Regions from separate parts of the Rahnella sp. AN3-3W3 genome, predicted to be linked through region 4. Evidence: predicted binding sites of a transcription regulator. Region 4 holds the regulator's gene; each other region holds the start of a gene.
What was found. The regulator PurR, encoded in region 4, represses purine synthesis genes. The targets are predictions, from matches to a motif close to CANGCAAACGTTTGCNTG.

Region 1: a site for PurR is predicted at 2,127-2,144, ahead of UC15_RS04750 (amino acid aminotransferase). Genes of this name have one in related genera too.
Region 2: a site for PurR is predicted at 1,287-1,304, ahead of gltS (sodium/glutamate symporter). Genes of this name have one in related genera too.
Region 3: a site for PurR is predicted at 1,837-1,854, ahead of glyA (serine hydroxymethyltransferase). Genes of this name have one in related genera too.

What each region holds. Positions count from the first base shown of each region.
Region 1 covers NZ_JYDG01000010.1:128,666-132,172, forward strand. Annotated here, with positions in the region: gene UC15_RS04740 (YcbK family protein) at 1-100, shown strand, start outside; gene UC15_RS04745 (MBL fold metallo-hydrolase) at 150-797, shown strand; gene UC15_RS04750 (amino acid aminotransferase) at 873-2,063, opposite strand; gene ompC (porin OmpC) at 2,305-3,417, opposite strand.
Region 2 covers NZ_JYDG01000054.1:21,888-25,394, forward strand. Annotated here, with positions in the region: partial or broken gene UC15_RS15610 (NCS2 family protein) at 1-1,232, opposite strand, end outside; gene gltS (sodium/glutamate symporter) at 1,473-2,684, shown strand; gene UC15_RS15620 (PTS sugar transporter subunit IIC) at 2,740-3,507, opposite strand, start outside.
Region 3 covers NZ_JYDG01000045.1:71,894-75,400, forward strand. Annotated here, with positions in the region: gene UC15_RS13575 (3-phenylpropionate MFS transporter) at 1-315, opposite strand, end outside; gene glyA (serine hydroxymethyltransferase) at 479-1,732, opposite strand; gene hmpA (NO-inducible flavohemoprotein) at 2,037-3,278, shown strand; gene UC15_RS13590 (cytochrome c) at 3,346-3,507, opposite strand, start outside.
Region 4 covers NZ_JYDG01000020.1:39,271-42,777, reverse strand. Annotated here, with positions in the region: gene punR (DNA-binding transcriptional activator PunR) at 74-979, shown strand; gene purR (HTH-type transcriptional repressor PurR) at 1,030-2,055, opposite strand; gene UC15_RS26240 (YnhF family membrane protein) at 2,318-2,479, shown strand; gene UC15_RS07830 (C40 family peptidase) at 2,655-3,507, opposite strand, start outside.

The DNA.
Region 1 (3,507 bases), on a different contig from region 4:
TATCCGCAAAGCAGCGTTAAAAATGCGGATGGGTGGTGTAGGATATTATCCACGAAGTAACTTTGTGCACATCGATACCGGCCCCGCACGGACCTGGTGATGTGTGTAATTAATGGCCTGCCGATGTGCAGGCCATTTTGTGGAGCCCTATGAAAATCCATCTTATTACCGTCACGGCCTTCAGCCAGAACTGCTCTCTGATTTGGTGTACGAAGACCAATCAGGCCGCCATTGTCGATCCCGGCGGTGAAGCCCCGCGTATCATTCAGGAAGTGTCTGCCAAAGGCGTTCTGGTTACTCAAATTTTGCTCACGCACGGTCATCTTGATCACGTAGGTGCCGCCGCTGAACTGGCTGCTCATTATCAGGTGCCCGTTATTGGCCCGCAGAAGGAAGATCAGTTCCTGCTTGATGCTTTGCCAACTCAGAGCCAGATGTTTGGCCTTGACCATTGTGACCCGCTGACGCCTGATACCTGGCTCGAGGAAGGTGACACCGTGAGTGTGGGCGAAGAAACCTTATCTGTATTACATTGCCCGGGTCATACGCCGGGGCATATTGTTTTCATCAATGATGAAACGCGTATTGCCATTTCCGGTGACGTGATTTTCAAAGGCGGCGTAGGGCGAAGTGATTTCCCGCGCGGTGATCATCAGGCGCTGATCCACTCGATTAAAACCAAGCTGTTGCCTCTGGGTGATGACATGGTCTTTATTCCAGGTCATGGCCCGATGTCTGACTTTGGTTACGAGCGTAAAAACAATCCTTTCCTGCAGGATGAAATGCCGGTCTGGTAATTATTGATTGCCTGAATACAAAAAGCCCGTCAGTGTCCTGACGGGCTTTTTTAATCGAGAAGCAGTGCTTAACGATTACAGTACGGCGACGATGGCTTCACACAGTGGTGCCATATTGTCGAGTGTGATACCCGCAACGTTGATACGTCCTGAATTCACCGCGTATACACCGAATTCATCCCGTAACCGCAATACCTGATCTTTGGTCAGGCCGCTGAAAGAGAACATCCCGTTCTGATTGATAATAAAGCTGAAATCCTGCTGCGCCCCTTTTTCCTGCAAGGTGCTGACAAACAACTGACGCATACGGTGGATACGCTGACGCATATCGCTCAGTTCCTGCTCCCACAGCGTGCGCAAGGCTTCGTTACCCAGAATGGTAGCTACAACTGCTGCGCCGTGTGCTGGCGGGTTAGAGTAGTTTGCACGGATAACCGATTTCATCTGACTGAACGCGCGATCGGCGGTTTCAGCGTCAGCGGCGACTAAAGTACAGGCGCCGACACGTTCATTATACAGGCCGAAGTTTTTCGAGTAAGAACTGGCGACCAGTAACTCTTTATGGCTGGCAACAAACAGGCGCAGACCCGCGGCATCTTCTTCCAGACCCTTAGCAAAACCCTGATAAGCGAAATCGAACAGCGGTAACCAGCCGTTTGCCACAGACAATTCAGCCAGCTTCGCCCATTGTTCTTCAGTCGGGTCGATACCCGTCGGGTTGTGGCAGCAACCGTGGAACAACACTACGTCACCGGCTTTCGCTTCGCTCAGGCTTTTCAGCATGCCGTCGAAATCAAGACTGTGATTGGCTGCGTCGTAATAGTTGTACTCTGCAACTTCCAGGCCTGAAGCGGAAAATACGCCTTTATGGTTCGGCCAGCTTGGATTGCTGACCCACACGCGTTTGGCGCTGGTTTGTGTCGCAATAAAATCTGCTGCAATGCGCAGGGCACCGGTACCGCCAGGCGTTTGTGCCGTGCGCGCACGCTTATCCGCAATCACTGCGCTGTCTTTACCGAACAGCAGTTCCTGCGTGCAATGTGCAAAATCAGGTAATCCGTCGATGCTCAGATAGGTTTTCGTTGTTTCATTTTCCAACAGAAACTGTTCGGCTTTCTTCACGCTGGCCAAAACCGGCGTTTTACCCGTTTCATCTTTATAAACACCAATCCCAAGATTGATTTTATTCGAGCGGTCATCAGCGCGGAAAAGATCGGTAAGACCCAGAATAGGGTCAGCAGGTGCTGCAGTGATTTTTTCAAACATGTCGGAAAATTCCATAGCCTGATATGACGAAAGAGGGCATCAGGGTACCGCCAGCGCTGTCGTTTGCCAACCGTTTGCGGCAAAAAGAAAGCAGAGTTGTGAGAAGGCGTGTGAGATTAAAATTTTTTATGGAAGAGGGTAGCAAAGTTCGTTTTTTGAATTGATTAAATGCAAAAGGCAGAGCCGAAGCTCTGCCTTGATATCCACTTTGATGCGCCCGAAAGCGCATCGTCAAGCGATATTAGAACTGGTATTGCAGACCAACACCAACGATGTCGTCTGTGCTACGGCCAGATGCTTTGGTGTAGCTGTTGTCGTCCAGCAGGTTGATTTTGTAGTCAACATAGGTAGACATGTTTTTGTTGAAGTAGTAGTAAGTACCTACTTCTACGTATTTAACCAGGTCAGCATCGCCGCCGCCGTAGGTAGAACCATTTTTGGTGAAGCCGTTCAGGTCCTTACCTTTAGACTGCAGGTAGGCGATAGATGGGCGCAGACCGAAATCGAACTGGTACTGAGCAACAACTTCGAAGTTCTGAGTTTTGTTAGCAATAGAGCCCGGGTTGCCGTAATCAGTGGTGTTACGTGATTCACCGTAGAAGGTCGCCAGGTACAGGTTGTTAGCGTCGTATTTCGCGCCGAATGCGTATGCGTCAGCTTTATCACCAGCACCGTCACGCTTCTGCAGAGAGGTACGGTTAGAAGAGAAGTAAGCACCTGTCAGGCTAACACCGGAGTCGCCGATAGCATAAGCGGCAGAAGTACCCCAGCCGTCGCCATTGGAATCAACTGCGCCACGATCGTCACGACCTTCGTCGTTTTTACCCTGGTACTGTACAGCGAAGCTCAGGCCATCAACCAGACCGAAGAAGTTGCTGTTACGGTAAGTTGCCATGCCATTACCACGACCAACCATGAAGTTGTCGTTGTTCTGGTACATGGTGTCATCGCCAAAGATTGGCAATTGGTCGGTGTAGGACATTACGTCGTAGATTACGCCGTAGTTACGACCGTAGTCGAAAGAACCTGCATCGCCAAATTTCAGACCAGCGAAGCCCAGACGAGTTTTGTTGCCTTCGTCGCCAGCGCTTTCTGCGTGGTTAGCCTGAACGTTGTATTCCCACTGGCCGTAACCGGTCAGTTGGTCAGTAATTTGAGTTTCGCCTTTGAAGCCGAAACGGACATAGGTCTGGTCGCCATCGTCGCCAGCGTTGTCAGAGAAGGTGTGACGCGCGTCAACTTTACCGTACAGATCCAGTTTGTTGCCGTCTTTGTTATAGATCTCAGCTGCGTTAGCTGCACCAGCAACTAACAGAGCAGGGATTACCACTGCAAGAATATTGCGCTTCATCATTATTATTACCCTCATTGGTTTTATTTGGACACCTGCCACTGCCTAAATAATTCTTTACGGAACTATTCACGAAAGTTTGGTGTCTCCTGT
Region 2 (3,507 bases), on a different contig from region 4:
CATAATTGCGCGGCGGTTAAGGCGCTCGCGGGAAACAATACGCACGCCGGAAGCCGCGATCGTACCGAACATCACGATGGTTGCGCCGCCCAGAACCGGTTCAGGAATATGTTGCACAAAACCCGCTACGGCAGGGAACAGCCCAAGGATGATCAGCATCAGAGCGACAACAAAACCGACATAGCGGCTGGCAACACCGGTCAGCTGAATCACGCCGTTGTTCTGCCCGAAGCAGGAGTTCGGAAAGGTGTTAAACACCGCAGACAGCATTGAGTTCAGGCCGTTTGCCAGAACACCGCCTTTGATGCGCTTCATATAAAGCGGGCCGCTGACCGGCTGCTCCGAAACGTCTGAGGTCGCGGTAATATCACCGATAGTTTCCAGCGACGTGACCATGAAAATCAGCATCAACGGGATCAGCAGATTCCAGTCGAAGCCCAGACCGTAGTACAGCGGCGTCGGTAAGGTTATCCAGTTTGTTTGTGCAGCTGGCGCGACGGAGGGCAACATCCCCATCATCCAGGCTGCCAGATAACCCACGGCCATCGCGATCACCAGAGATGCCACGCGCAGATAAGGATTGCGCTGACGGTTCAGCAGAACAATCACCACCAGCACCACGGCGGCCAGCAACAGATTTTTCGCGCGCCGAAAGTGTGATCACTCATGGCGGAGTAACCGCCGCCAATAGACGTCAGTCCGACCTGAATCAGTGAAAGCCCGATAATCATCACCACGATGCCGGAAACCAGCGGCGTAATGATGCGGCGTGCGAGATGCAGGAAACGGGAAAGAATGATTTCAGTACAGGAAGCCAGCATCAGGGTGCCGAACAGCGCCGCCATCATGGTCGGGACATCGGCACCGCCATTTTTCAGCGCCATTCCGCCCATGATAAGCGGTGCCACAAAGTTAAAACTGGTGCCCTGAATGGAGAGTAAACCTGAACCGACAGGCCCCCAGGTTTTAATCTGCAAAATGGAAGCGAGGCCAGAGGCGAACAGCGACATGCTGATGATGTGCTGCGTGTCCTGCGCGGGTAAACCCAGCGCCTGGCAAATCAGCAATGCCGGTGTGATCACCGCAACAAACATCGCCAGCAAATGCTGACAGGCGGCAAATAACGTCTGAGGAAGTGGCGGACGATCTTCGAGGCGGTAAATCAGTTCACTTTTTTGCTGGCGTGAGAGGTCAGATTGCTGTGTTTCTTGTTCTGCGGTTTGCGAACTCATGTTGTGGCATTCCAATAAGCGGCAAAGCGGGCATTTTTATTGAAATCACCGACAAAAGCAATCGTTTGCTATCGGCAATTTTGGGTGGAATGTTTGGGTTAAGGGGAGATTTACGATCTGTTTTTCTTGCTTATCGCAGCTTTAATGACTTCTAATTCAGCCTCTGGGGAAATGATACTTAAATGAGATGTTTATAACTCAATAATATTTTTGGATATTTTTTTAAAATGGAGTTTTTCAATGATTCAACTCGACAACTACGGCACGCTCGTTGCCGCCACGTTGGTACTCCTTTTAGGACGAAAATGCGTCCAGTCGGTCAAATTTCTAAAGAAATACACTATTCCTGAGCCCGTTGCCGGCGGGTTGCTGGTCGCTTTGCTGTTGCTGATCGCCAATCAGATGTTCGGATTGGAAATCGGCTTTGATATGTCCCTTAAAGAGCCCCTGATGCTGGCGTTCTTTGCGACAATTGGTTTGAATGCCAATCTTTCCAGCTTGCGTGCAGGCGGCAAATCTTTATTTCTTCTGGTCTTTGTCGTTATCGGCCTGTTGCTGATGCAAAACGCCATCGGTATCGGGATGGCGAAAATGTTGGGGCTTGATCCGCTGATGGGCTTGCTGGCCGGTTCGATTACACTTTCTGGCGGTCACGGAACAGGTGCGGCGTGGAGCAAGCTGTTTATCGAACGTTATGGCTTTGAAAACGCGATGGAAGTTGCTATGGCCTGCGCGACCTTCGGCCTGGTGTTAGGTGGAATCATCGGCGGGCCGGTGGCGCGTTATCTGGTCAGCCATTCTTCAACACCAAACGGCACACCGGAAGATGCCGCCGATCCCAGCGCATTTGAAAAACCGACCATCGGGCGGATGATCACCCCGCTGGTGATGGTGGAAACGATCGCGCTGATCGCGATATGTCTGATGGCTGGAACTTACTTTGCCAGCCTGCTTCAGGGGTCTGCCTTCGAAATTCCGACATTTGTCTGTGTTCTGTTCGTGGGTGTGATCCTGAGCAACGTCATGGCGTGGCTCGGTTTTTATCGTGTTTTCGACCGGGCCGTTTCAGTACTGGGTAATGTCAGCCTGTCGTTGTTCCTTGCGATGGCACTGATGAGCCTGAAGCTGTGGGAAATGGCGTCACTGGCTTTGCCGATGATGGCAATCCTCATCGTACAGACCATCGCGATGGCGCTTTACGCGATTTTCGTAACGTATCGCGTAATGGGCAAAAACTATGATGCCGCGGTACTGGCTGCCGGACATTGCGGCTTCGGACTGGGTGCAACGCCGACGGCGATTGCAAATATGCAGGCGATCACCAACCAGTTTGGTCCTTCGCATCTGGCCTTCCTGGTTGTGCCGATGGTTGGGGCATTCTTCATTGATATTGCCAATGCGATCGTCATTAAATTGTATCTGATGCTGCCAATATTCCCGGCTTTCAGTTAAAAAAACAGGCACAGAAGTTTCGCTTCTGTGCCTGCCTTTCCTTCTGATTTATCGCTTACTGTGCTGCCTTTTCCGTAAACACCTCTTCCGCTTCAGCGGCTTTCTCCTGCGCCATAAGCTGTTTTTCATAAACCTTGAAGAACGGATAGTAAATCACCATCGAAAGTGCCATCAGCATGACGACCAGAATCGACACTTTGAAATCCCAGCCCATTGCCCAGGCTGCGCCAATCGGCGCCGGAGATGTCCAGGGAACCAGTGAAATCATATGCGGCAGAAGATCGGTTTTAACCGCAGTGTAGGCAATGACGGCATTCACCATCGGTGCCAGAAGAAAGGGGATGAAAAATACCGGGTTCATAACAATTGGCGTGCCGAAGATCACCGGCTCATTAATGTTAAAGCAGCTGGGTACCAGACTGAGTTTGCCCATTGTACGCAGATGCGCCGACTTGCTGCGACAAAACAGCAACACCAGCCCGATGGTTGCGCCGGAGCCGCCGATAACGATCAGGAAATTCCAGAAAGCCTCGGTCATGATGTGCGTCATCGGTAAACCTGCGGCGAGATCTGTCTGATTCAGGCCAAGGTTGGTTAACCAGAAAGCCTGCAACATGCCGGAAACGATGGCTGAACCGTGAATACCGGCAAACCACAACAGGTGGCAAATCAGCACGGCGAGAAGTACTGCGGGCAGTGAGTCAGCGGCGGAAATCAGCGGCTCGAACAGCGCCATAATCGCCTGTGGTAACAGCATGTCGAAACCTGACTGCACCAGCAAACTCAAAGGGAAAAGCGTCACCACCACCGCAATAATCGGGAT
Region 3 (3,507 bases), on a different contig from region 4:
CAGGCTGAAACCGGCAATGTTGATCATCAGCCACGCCCAGCCGTTGCCAAACCAGAACCCGACGGCAAACGCCAGCGTGAGCAACGCGAGGATGCGTAAACCGGTGATGAGATGCGAAGGGTCTTTGATGGAGGGAGAAATGATTAACGTGCCAAGAAAACGGGCGACTAAACCGGCGCCGAGCAACAGGCCGATGCTTTCGGAGGAAATACCCTCGCCTTTAAGCCATAAGCCCCAGAAGGGAAGAAAAATACCGTAACTGAAAAAATAGGTGAAATAACTGAGTGCAAGCCAGCGCGTGGAACGCAATTCCATAAATCCTCCGGTGTGAGGCCAATACTTTGACAAAGCTCACAATCGCTAGCAATCCGCAGACGCTTTCATACTCCAGTAATGTCTGCCAGCTCACAAATTCTGATACATGCCTATAAAAAAACCCGCCGGAGCGGGTTTTAGCAGCTTTACGGCTTCGCAAATATTACGCGTAAACCGGGAAGCGTGCACAGATGTCGAGAACTTTCTGTTTAACGCGTTCGATAGTACCTTCGTCGTTCACGTTGTCCAGCACGTCGCAGATCCAGCCAGCCAGTTCACGCGCTTCAGCTTCTTTAAAGCCGCGACGGGTGATAGCCGGAGTACCGATACGCACGCCGGAAGTCACGAACGGGCTCTTCGGATCGTTAGGCACGCTGTTTTTGTTCACAGTAATGTTAGCGCGACCCAGTGCGGCATCGGCTTCTTTACCGGTCAGGTTTTTATCAACCAGATCCATCAGGAACAGGTGGTTGTGCGTACCGCCGGAAACCACTTTGTAGCCACGTTCCAGAACCACAGCGACCATTGCCTGAGCATTTTTAGCCACTTGCTGCTGATAGGTTTTGAACTCAGGTTCCATCGCTTCTTTCAGTGCTACCGCTTTACCGGCAATCACGTGCATCAGCGGGCCGCCCTGACCACCAGGGAAGACAGCGGAGTTCAGTTTTTTGTAGAACTCTTCATCACCGCCTTTCGCCAGAATCAGACCGCCGCGTGGGCCAGCCAGCGTTTTGTGCGTGGTGGTGGTCACGATGTGCGCGTGCGGAACCGGGTTCGGGTAAACGCCCGCAGCAATCAGACCGGCAACGTGTGCCATGTCGACGAAGAAGTAAGCACCAACGCTGTCGGCGATTTCACGCATTTTTGCCCAGTCAACGATACCGGAGAACGCGGAGAAGCCGCCGATGATCATTTTTGGTTTGTGCAGTTCGGCCTGACGTTTTACGTCGTCATAATCGATGTCGCCACTTTCGTCGATACCGTAAGGCACCACGTTGTACAGTTTACCGGACAGGTTAACCGGTGAACCGTGCGTCAGGTGACCGCCATGGCCGAGGTTCATCCCCAGAATGGTGTCGCCTGGTTGCAGCAGTGCGGTGTAAACCGCGAAGTTCGCCTGTGAGCCGGAGTGTGGCTGAACGTTAGCAAAATCTGCACCGAACAACTCTTTTGCACGGTCGATAGCCAGTTGTTCAACGATGTCGACGTACTCACAACCACCGTAATAACGTTTGCCCGGGTAGCCTTCGGCATATTTGTTGGTCAGCTGCGAACCCTGAGCCTGCATAACACGCGGGCTGGTATAGTTTTCTGACGCAATCAGCTCGATATGTTCTTCCTGACGAACAACTTCTTTTTCCATTGCTGCCCACAGCTCAGCATCATAATCGGCAATGTTCATTTCACGCTTTAACATCCGCATCTCCTGACTCAACAAACTAAAAATAAAAGCCCCTTCCGGGTTCTGCGCAACAGTGTAAATGTTTAAGCGCCCTTCGGATAGGGTCAGTTTGAGGTTTTTAGGCAAACGATTGGCTCCAGATACAGCAAGGCTTTGATCTGCGAACCTCTCCCCGTAATCAAGGGATAAATATTCATCTGAACATGTACAAATTTCAGCTTTGTGACTCAGCCCCCATCGCACTGTTCCATCACACTCTTCACCTTAAAAAGCCCTTACCCCTTTAGGGGTGTTTACAGAAATTGTGGGTTTATATAAGATGCATTTAAAATACATGTTTAATGAAATCGACAAAGACACGGAGTTCACTATGCTTGATTCAGCCACTATCGCTACCGTTAAATCCACTATTCCTTTGCTTGCAGCGACCGGTCCGAAACTGACCGCGCACTTCTATGACCGCATGTTCGAGCACAATCCCGAGCTCAAAGACATTTTCAATATGAGCAACCAGCGCAACGGCGATCAGCGTCAGGCGCTGTTTGATGCCATCTGTGCTTACGCCGCCAATATCGAAAATCTGGCGGCATTATTACCTGCGGTGGAGCGCATCGCGCAAAAGCACACCAGCTTTACCATTCAGCCGGATCAATACAACATTGTCGGCGAACATCTGCTGGCAACGTTGGATGAAATGTTAAGCCCGGGTCAGGAAGTGCTGGATGCGTGGGGCAAAGCCTACGGCGTGCTGGCGAATGTGTTTATCAACCGTGAAGCAGAGATTTATCAGGACAGCGCAGAAAAAACCGGTGGCTGGCGCGGTACGCGTGAATTCCGCATCGCCGAAAAACAACCGCAAAGTGAACTGATCACCTCTTTCCTGCTGGAACCTGTCGATGGATTGCCGGTGGTGGATTTCCAGCCGGGACAATATCTGGCGGTGTATATCCGCGATGCCTCGCTGGAAAATCAGGAAATCCGTCAGTATTCCCTGACGCAGGCACCGAACGGTAAAACCTACCGCATTGCCGTTAAACGCGAAGGCCAGGGCGCGGTATCAAACTTCCTGCATCACTTTGCGCAGCCGGGCGACATCATTCATCTGGCAGCCCCGCACGGCGATTTCTTTATGGATATCAGCGATACCACGCCGGTCGCGCTGATTTCTGCCGGTGTCGGTCAGACGCCGATGTTAGGTATGCTCAATACGCTGGCAGAACGCGGACATCATGCGCCTGTTCAGTGGCTGCACGCGGCTGAAAACGGCGCGGTTCATGCGTTTGCCGGTGAAGTGAAAAGCGCGCAGAAAAACCTGCCGCAGCTGGAGAGCCATGTCTGGTATAACCAGCCACAGGCAAATGATTTGCCGGGAGAGGACTTTCAGTATCAGGGGCTGATGGATCTGAGCAAAGTCAGCGAACAGCTGAATGATCCGGCGATGCATTTCTACCTGTGCGGTCCCGTCGGCTTTATGCAGTTCGCGGCCAAACAGTTGCTGGCGATGAACATCAGCGAAGCGAATATTCACTACGAATGCTTCGGTCCGCATAAAGTCATTTAATTCCTGCCCTGAAAAGAAAAAGGCTGACACAGAATGTCAGCCTTTTTTATCGCTGCGCCAGTTTGGATTAATGACGACGGCGACGGCGAACAAAGAACAGCGCAATCAGCAGGATAACCAGCAGCCCTGCAATGCCCATTCCCCAGTGCGCCAGCTCCAGCAACGGCGAAGGTTTACCGCCAGCGCGCAGTTCTTTCACCCGCTGCGGCGTCACACTCGCCTGATCGTT
Region 4 (3,507 bases):
TTAACGCTTTGATAACAGCGTTGTGAAACGTTAATATTTGCACTCTGCTATCAAAAATATTGAAGGCTAAAGTATGTGGTCAGAATACGCTCTGGAAGTCGTTGATGCGGTGGCAAGAACCGGAAGCTTCAGTGCGGCGGCACAGGATCTACATCGGGTGCCTTCTGCCATCAGCTACACCGTTCGTCAGCTCGAACAATGGCTGGCGGTGCCCTTGTTTGAACGTCGACACCGTGACGTCGTTTTAACGCCAGCGGGCAAAGTTTTCGTGGATGAAGCGCGGGTTCTGATAAAAAAAATGATAGCTACACGACGCCAGTGTCAGCAGGTTGCCAACGGCTGGCGGGGCGAGTTACGTATTGCTGTCGACAGAATCGTTAAACCGGCAAGAACCCGGCGACTGGTGCTGGATTTCTATCGTCATTTTCCTGACACGGAACTGATTATTCATTCCGAAGTGTTTAATGGTGTGTGGGACGCACTGGTTGACGGACGTGCTGATGTGGCAATCGGTGCGACGCGTGCGATACCGGTTGGTGGACGTTTCAGTTTTCGCGATATGGGGTTTATGGACTGGCACTGCGTGGTCAGCTCGCAGCATCCGCTGGCGCAGTTACCGGGTGCGCTCAGTGATGACCAGCTCAGGCCTTATCCCGCATTATGTCTTGAAGATACCTCGCGGACGTTGCCCAAGCGTGATACCTGGACGCTTGATAACCAACGGCGTCTGGTTGTGCCGGACTGGACCTGCGCGCTTGAATGTCTGAGTGAAGGTTTATGTGTGGGAATGATGCCGGTACATCGCGTGAGCCATCGCATTGAGCAGCAGACCTTGCAGGTTCTGGCGCTGGAGAATATCTTCCCTGACAGCCCGTGTTGCCTCACGTGGGACCAGAGTAATCCGTCACCTTCACTGGCGTGGTTGCTGGAGTATATGGGTGATACAGAAACGATGAACCGTGAATGGTTGCGGGACTGAGAAATAAAACGCCTGCAAAAGCAGGCGTTATAAAAGATTAAAGGCAAACATTAACGGCGATAGTCACGGTACGGGCCATCGGCCACCGAACGACGCTCAACCAGTTTCGGATGCACCTCGATGGTCTGTGATTCTTCACGTTTGCTGACGATGCGGTCGAGTAACATAGTAAAGGCCATCTCACCCAACCGTTCTTTCGGCTGATGGACGGTCGTCAGTGCCGGAGAGAAGTACCGCGCATTACGCACGTTATCGTAGCCAATCACCGAAATATCTTGCGGAACGCGCAATCCGAGCTCATCAGCGGCGCAGATTGCGCCCATTGCCATGACATCGCCCCCGCAAAAGACGGCGGTGGGGCGTTGTTTCTGCATCAGAATCTTATGCATCGCCTGATAACCTGACTCCGGCTCGAAATCGCCCTGAACCACCCATTCTTCACGAAGCGGGATATTGGCTTCCGTCAGCGCTTTGACAAAACCCTGGAAACGACCGCCGCCGGTGTTACGCGCCAGCTGTCCCGGGATCACGCCAATATCACGATGCCCTCGTTCGATCAGATAGCGTCCGGCCATATAACCGCCTTCGAAAGCATTATCGATAATGCTGTCGGTGAAGTTTTTACGCGCTTCGCCCCAGTCCATCACCACCATCGGAATCGAACGATACTCTTCAAGCATATTGAGTAATTCGTCAGGGTATTCTGCGCACATCACCAGCAGACCATCGACGCGTTTTTGCGCCAGCATTTGCAGATAGGCCTGTTGTTTTTCCAGATTATTGTGCGAGTTACACAAGATCAGCGTATAGCCTTTGGAGAAGCAGCTGTTCTCGACGGCTTCAATCACCTCGGCGAAATAGGGCGCTTCACTGGAGGTTGCCAGCAGACCAATCGTCTTGGTGTTATTCACTTTAAGACTACGGGCTACGGCGCTCGGAGAATAATGTAGCTCTTTAATGGCAAGCAGCACCGCTTCCCTGGTTTCTTCGGCGACGAAACGTGTTTTATTGATGACGTGCGACACGGTTGTAGTGGAAACGCCAGCGCGCTTTGCGACATCTTTAATCGTTGCCATGTAAAGAATGACTCCTGAACTTCCGTGCTTCAGCACGTTAGCATTATGTTAATCGTTTGCTTGCGTTGATTACACTGCGGACATCTAAAAGGGCAGTGTAATCATTGGGTGGATTCTTCAGAATGAGGCGTGAAATGCTCTCGGGTGAAATCGACCGGCACACAGGCGTGTTAACCGACAATTTTCTCTTATAATGCATGAAAGTGGAAGTAAAATTGTCATGTTCGCATTGTCATTCAGCAGAAGATTTTAAAAGTGAATTATGCGAAAATGCGTTGGCACACATTTAGTGTGGCTAAAAGAAACGCCACAACTTGATCCGAAAGGGGGTTTGATGGACAGCAACCTGAAATTATCGTTGATCACCACGGTATGCGCTTTGCTCATGATTATCGCTTTCAGCTTCACGGCAGTGATGAACTAATCTGGCACTAAGACAGTAGTGAGACGCAACAAAAAAGGGCGATACCTTTCACAGGAATCGCCCTTTTCAATTTTACGCAGTGACCGTTACCGCCGATACTCTTCCCTGCAGAAACTCTTCGTTAAGTGCTATTCAATGGCTGATTAGCGAAACCTCAGACTTAACGAATTGTTTATTATCGGATTGTTTTTGGGGTCATCACCCGACGCGCGCCAACATAGTGGTCTTGCCAGTAATCGTCGCCCAGTGAGGTGATTTTGATGTCTTCACCGGTTCTTGGCGACTGGATAAATTTGCCGTTGCCAACATAAACACCCACATGATCCGCTGCGCCGCGGTTGTTGATTCTGAAGAACACCAGATCACCGCTTTCAAGTTCGCCACGTTTCACCGGCGCTGCATCGCGCAGGTGGTACATCTCGTTTGCCGTGCGCGGCATTTTAATGCGGATCAAATCTTTGTAAGCGTAATAGACCAGACCGCTGCAATCAAAACCGGTATTCGGAGAAGTTCCTCCCCAGCGATAAGGTTTGCCGACCTGGTGCATCAGCTTAGTCATCGCCGTTTGTTGTGCATGCTGATAGCGTTTTTTATGTGTCGCACTCAGCGTAATAGGTTTGGTGTCTTCTTCGCGTAATTTTTTACCTTTACGGTGTCGGCCATACGCTTCTTTCTTGCTGATTTTTTCACTGCTGTTTTTGGCAAGCGCTCGTGATTTAGTGGCTTTTTCTGTCTTTTTCTCGGCCCGCGTTGTCCTGAGTGTTTTTTCTTTTTTGCTTTCGGCCCGGGTCGTTTTTACGCTTTTCTCAGAAGTTGTCTTGCGTTTGACCAGTTCGGTGCTGCTGACCTTCTTCGATTTTGATGCTTTTTCCTGAGTCTTTTTCTCTGTCACCGGTGCGACTTTTGTTTTTTTACTGGTTTTCGCCGCCACTGTCTTTCGCTTTCGCCGTTCTTCCGGCGTCACGGAATTAACATGGCTCTTCCGCTGATCGGCAGAGACGCGGGTCTGTGGCGATGCATGAGCCATA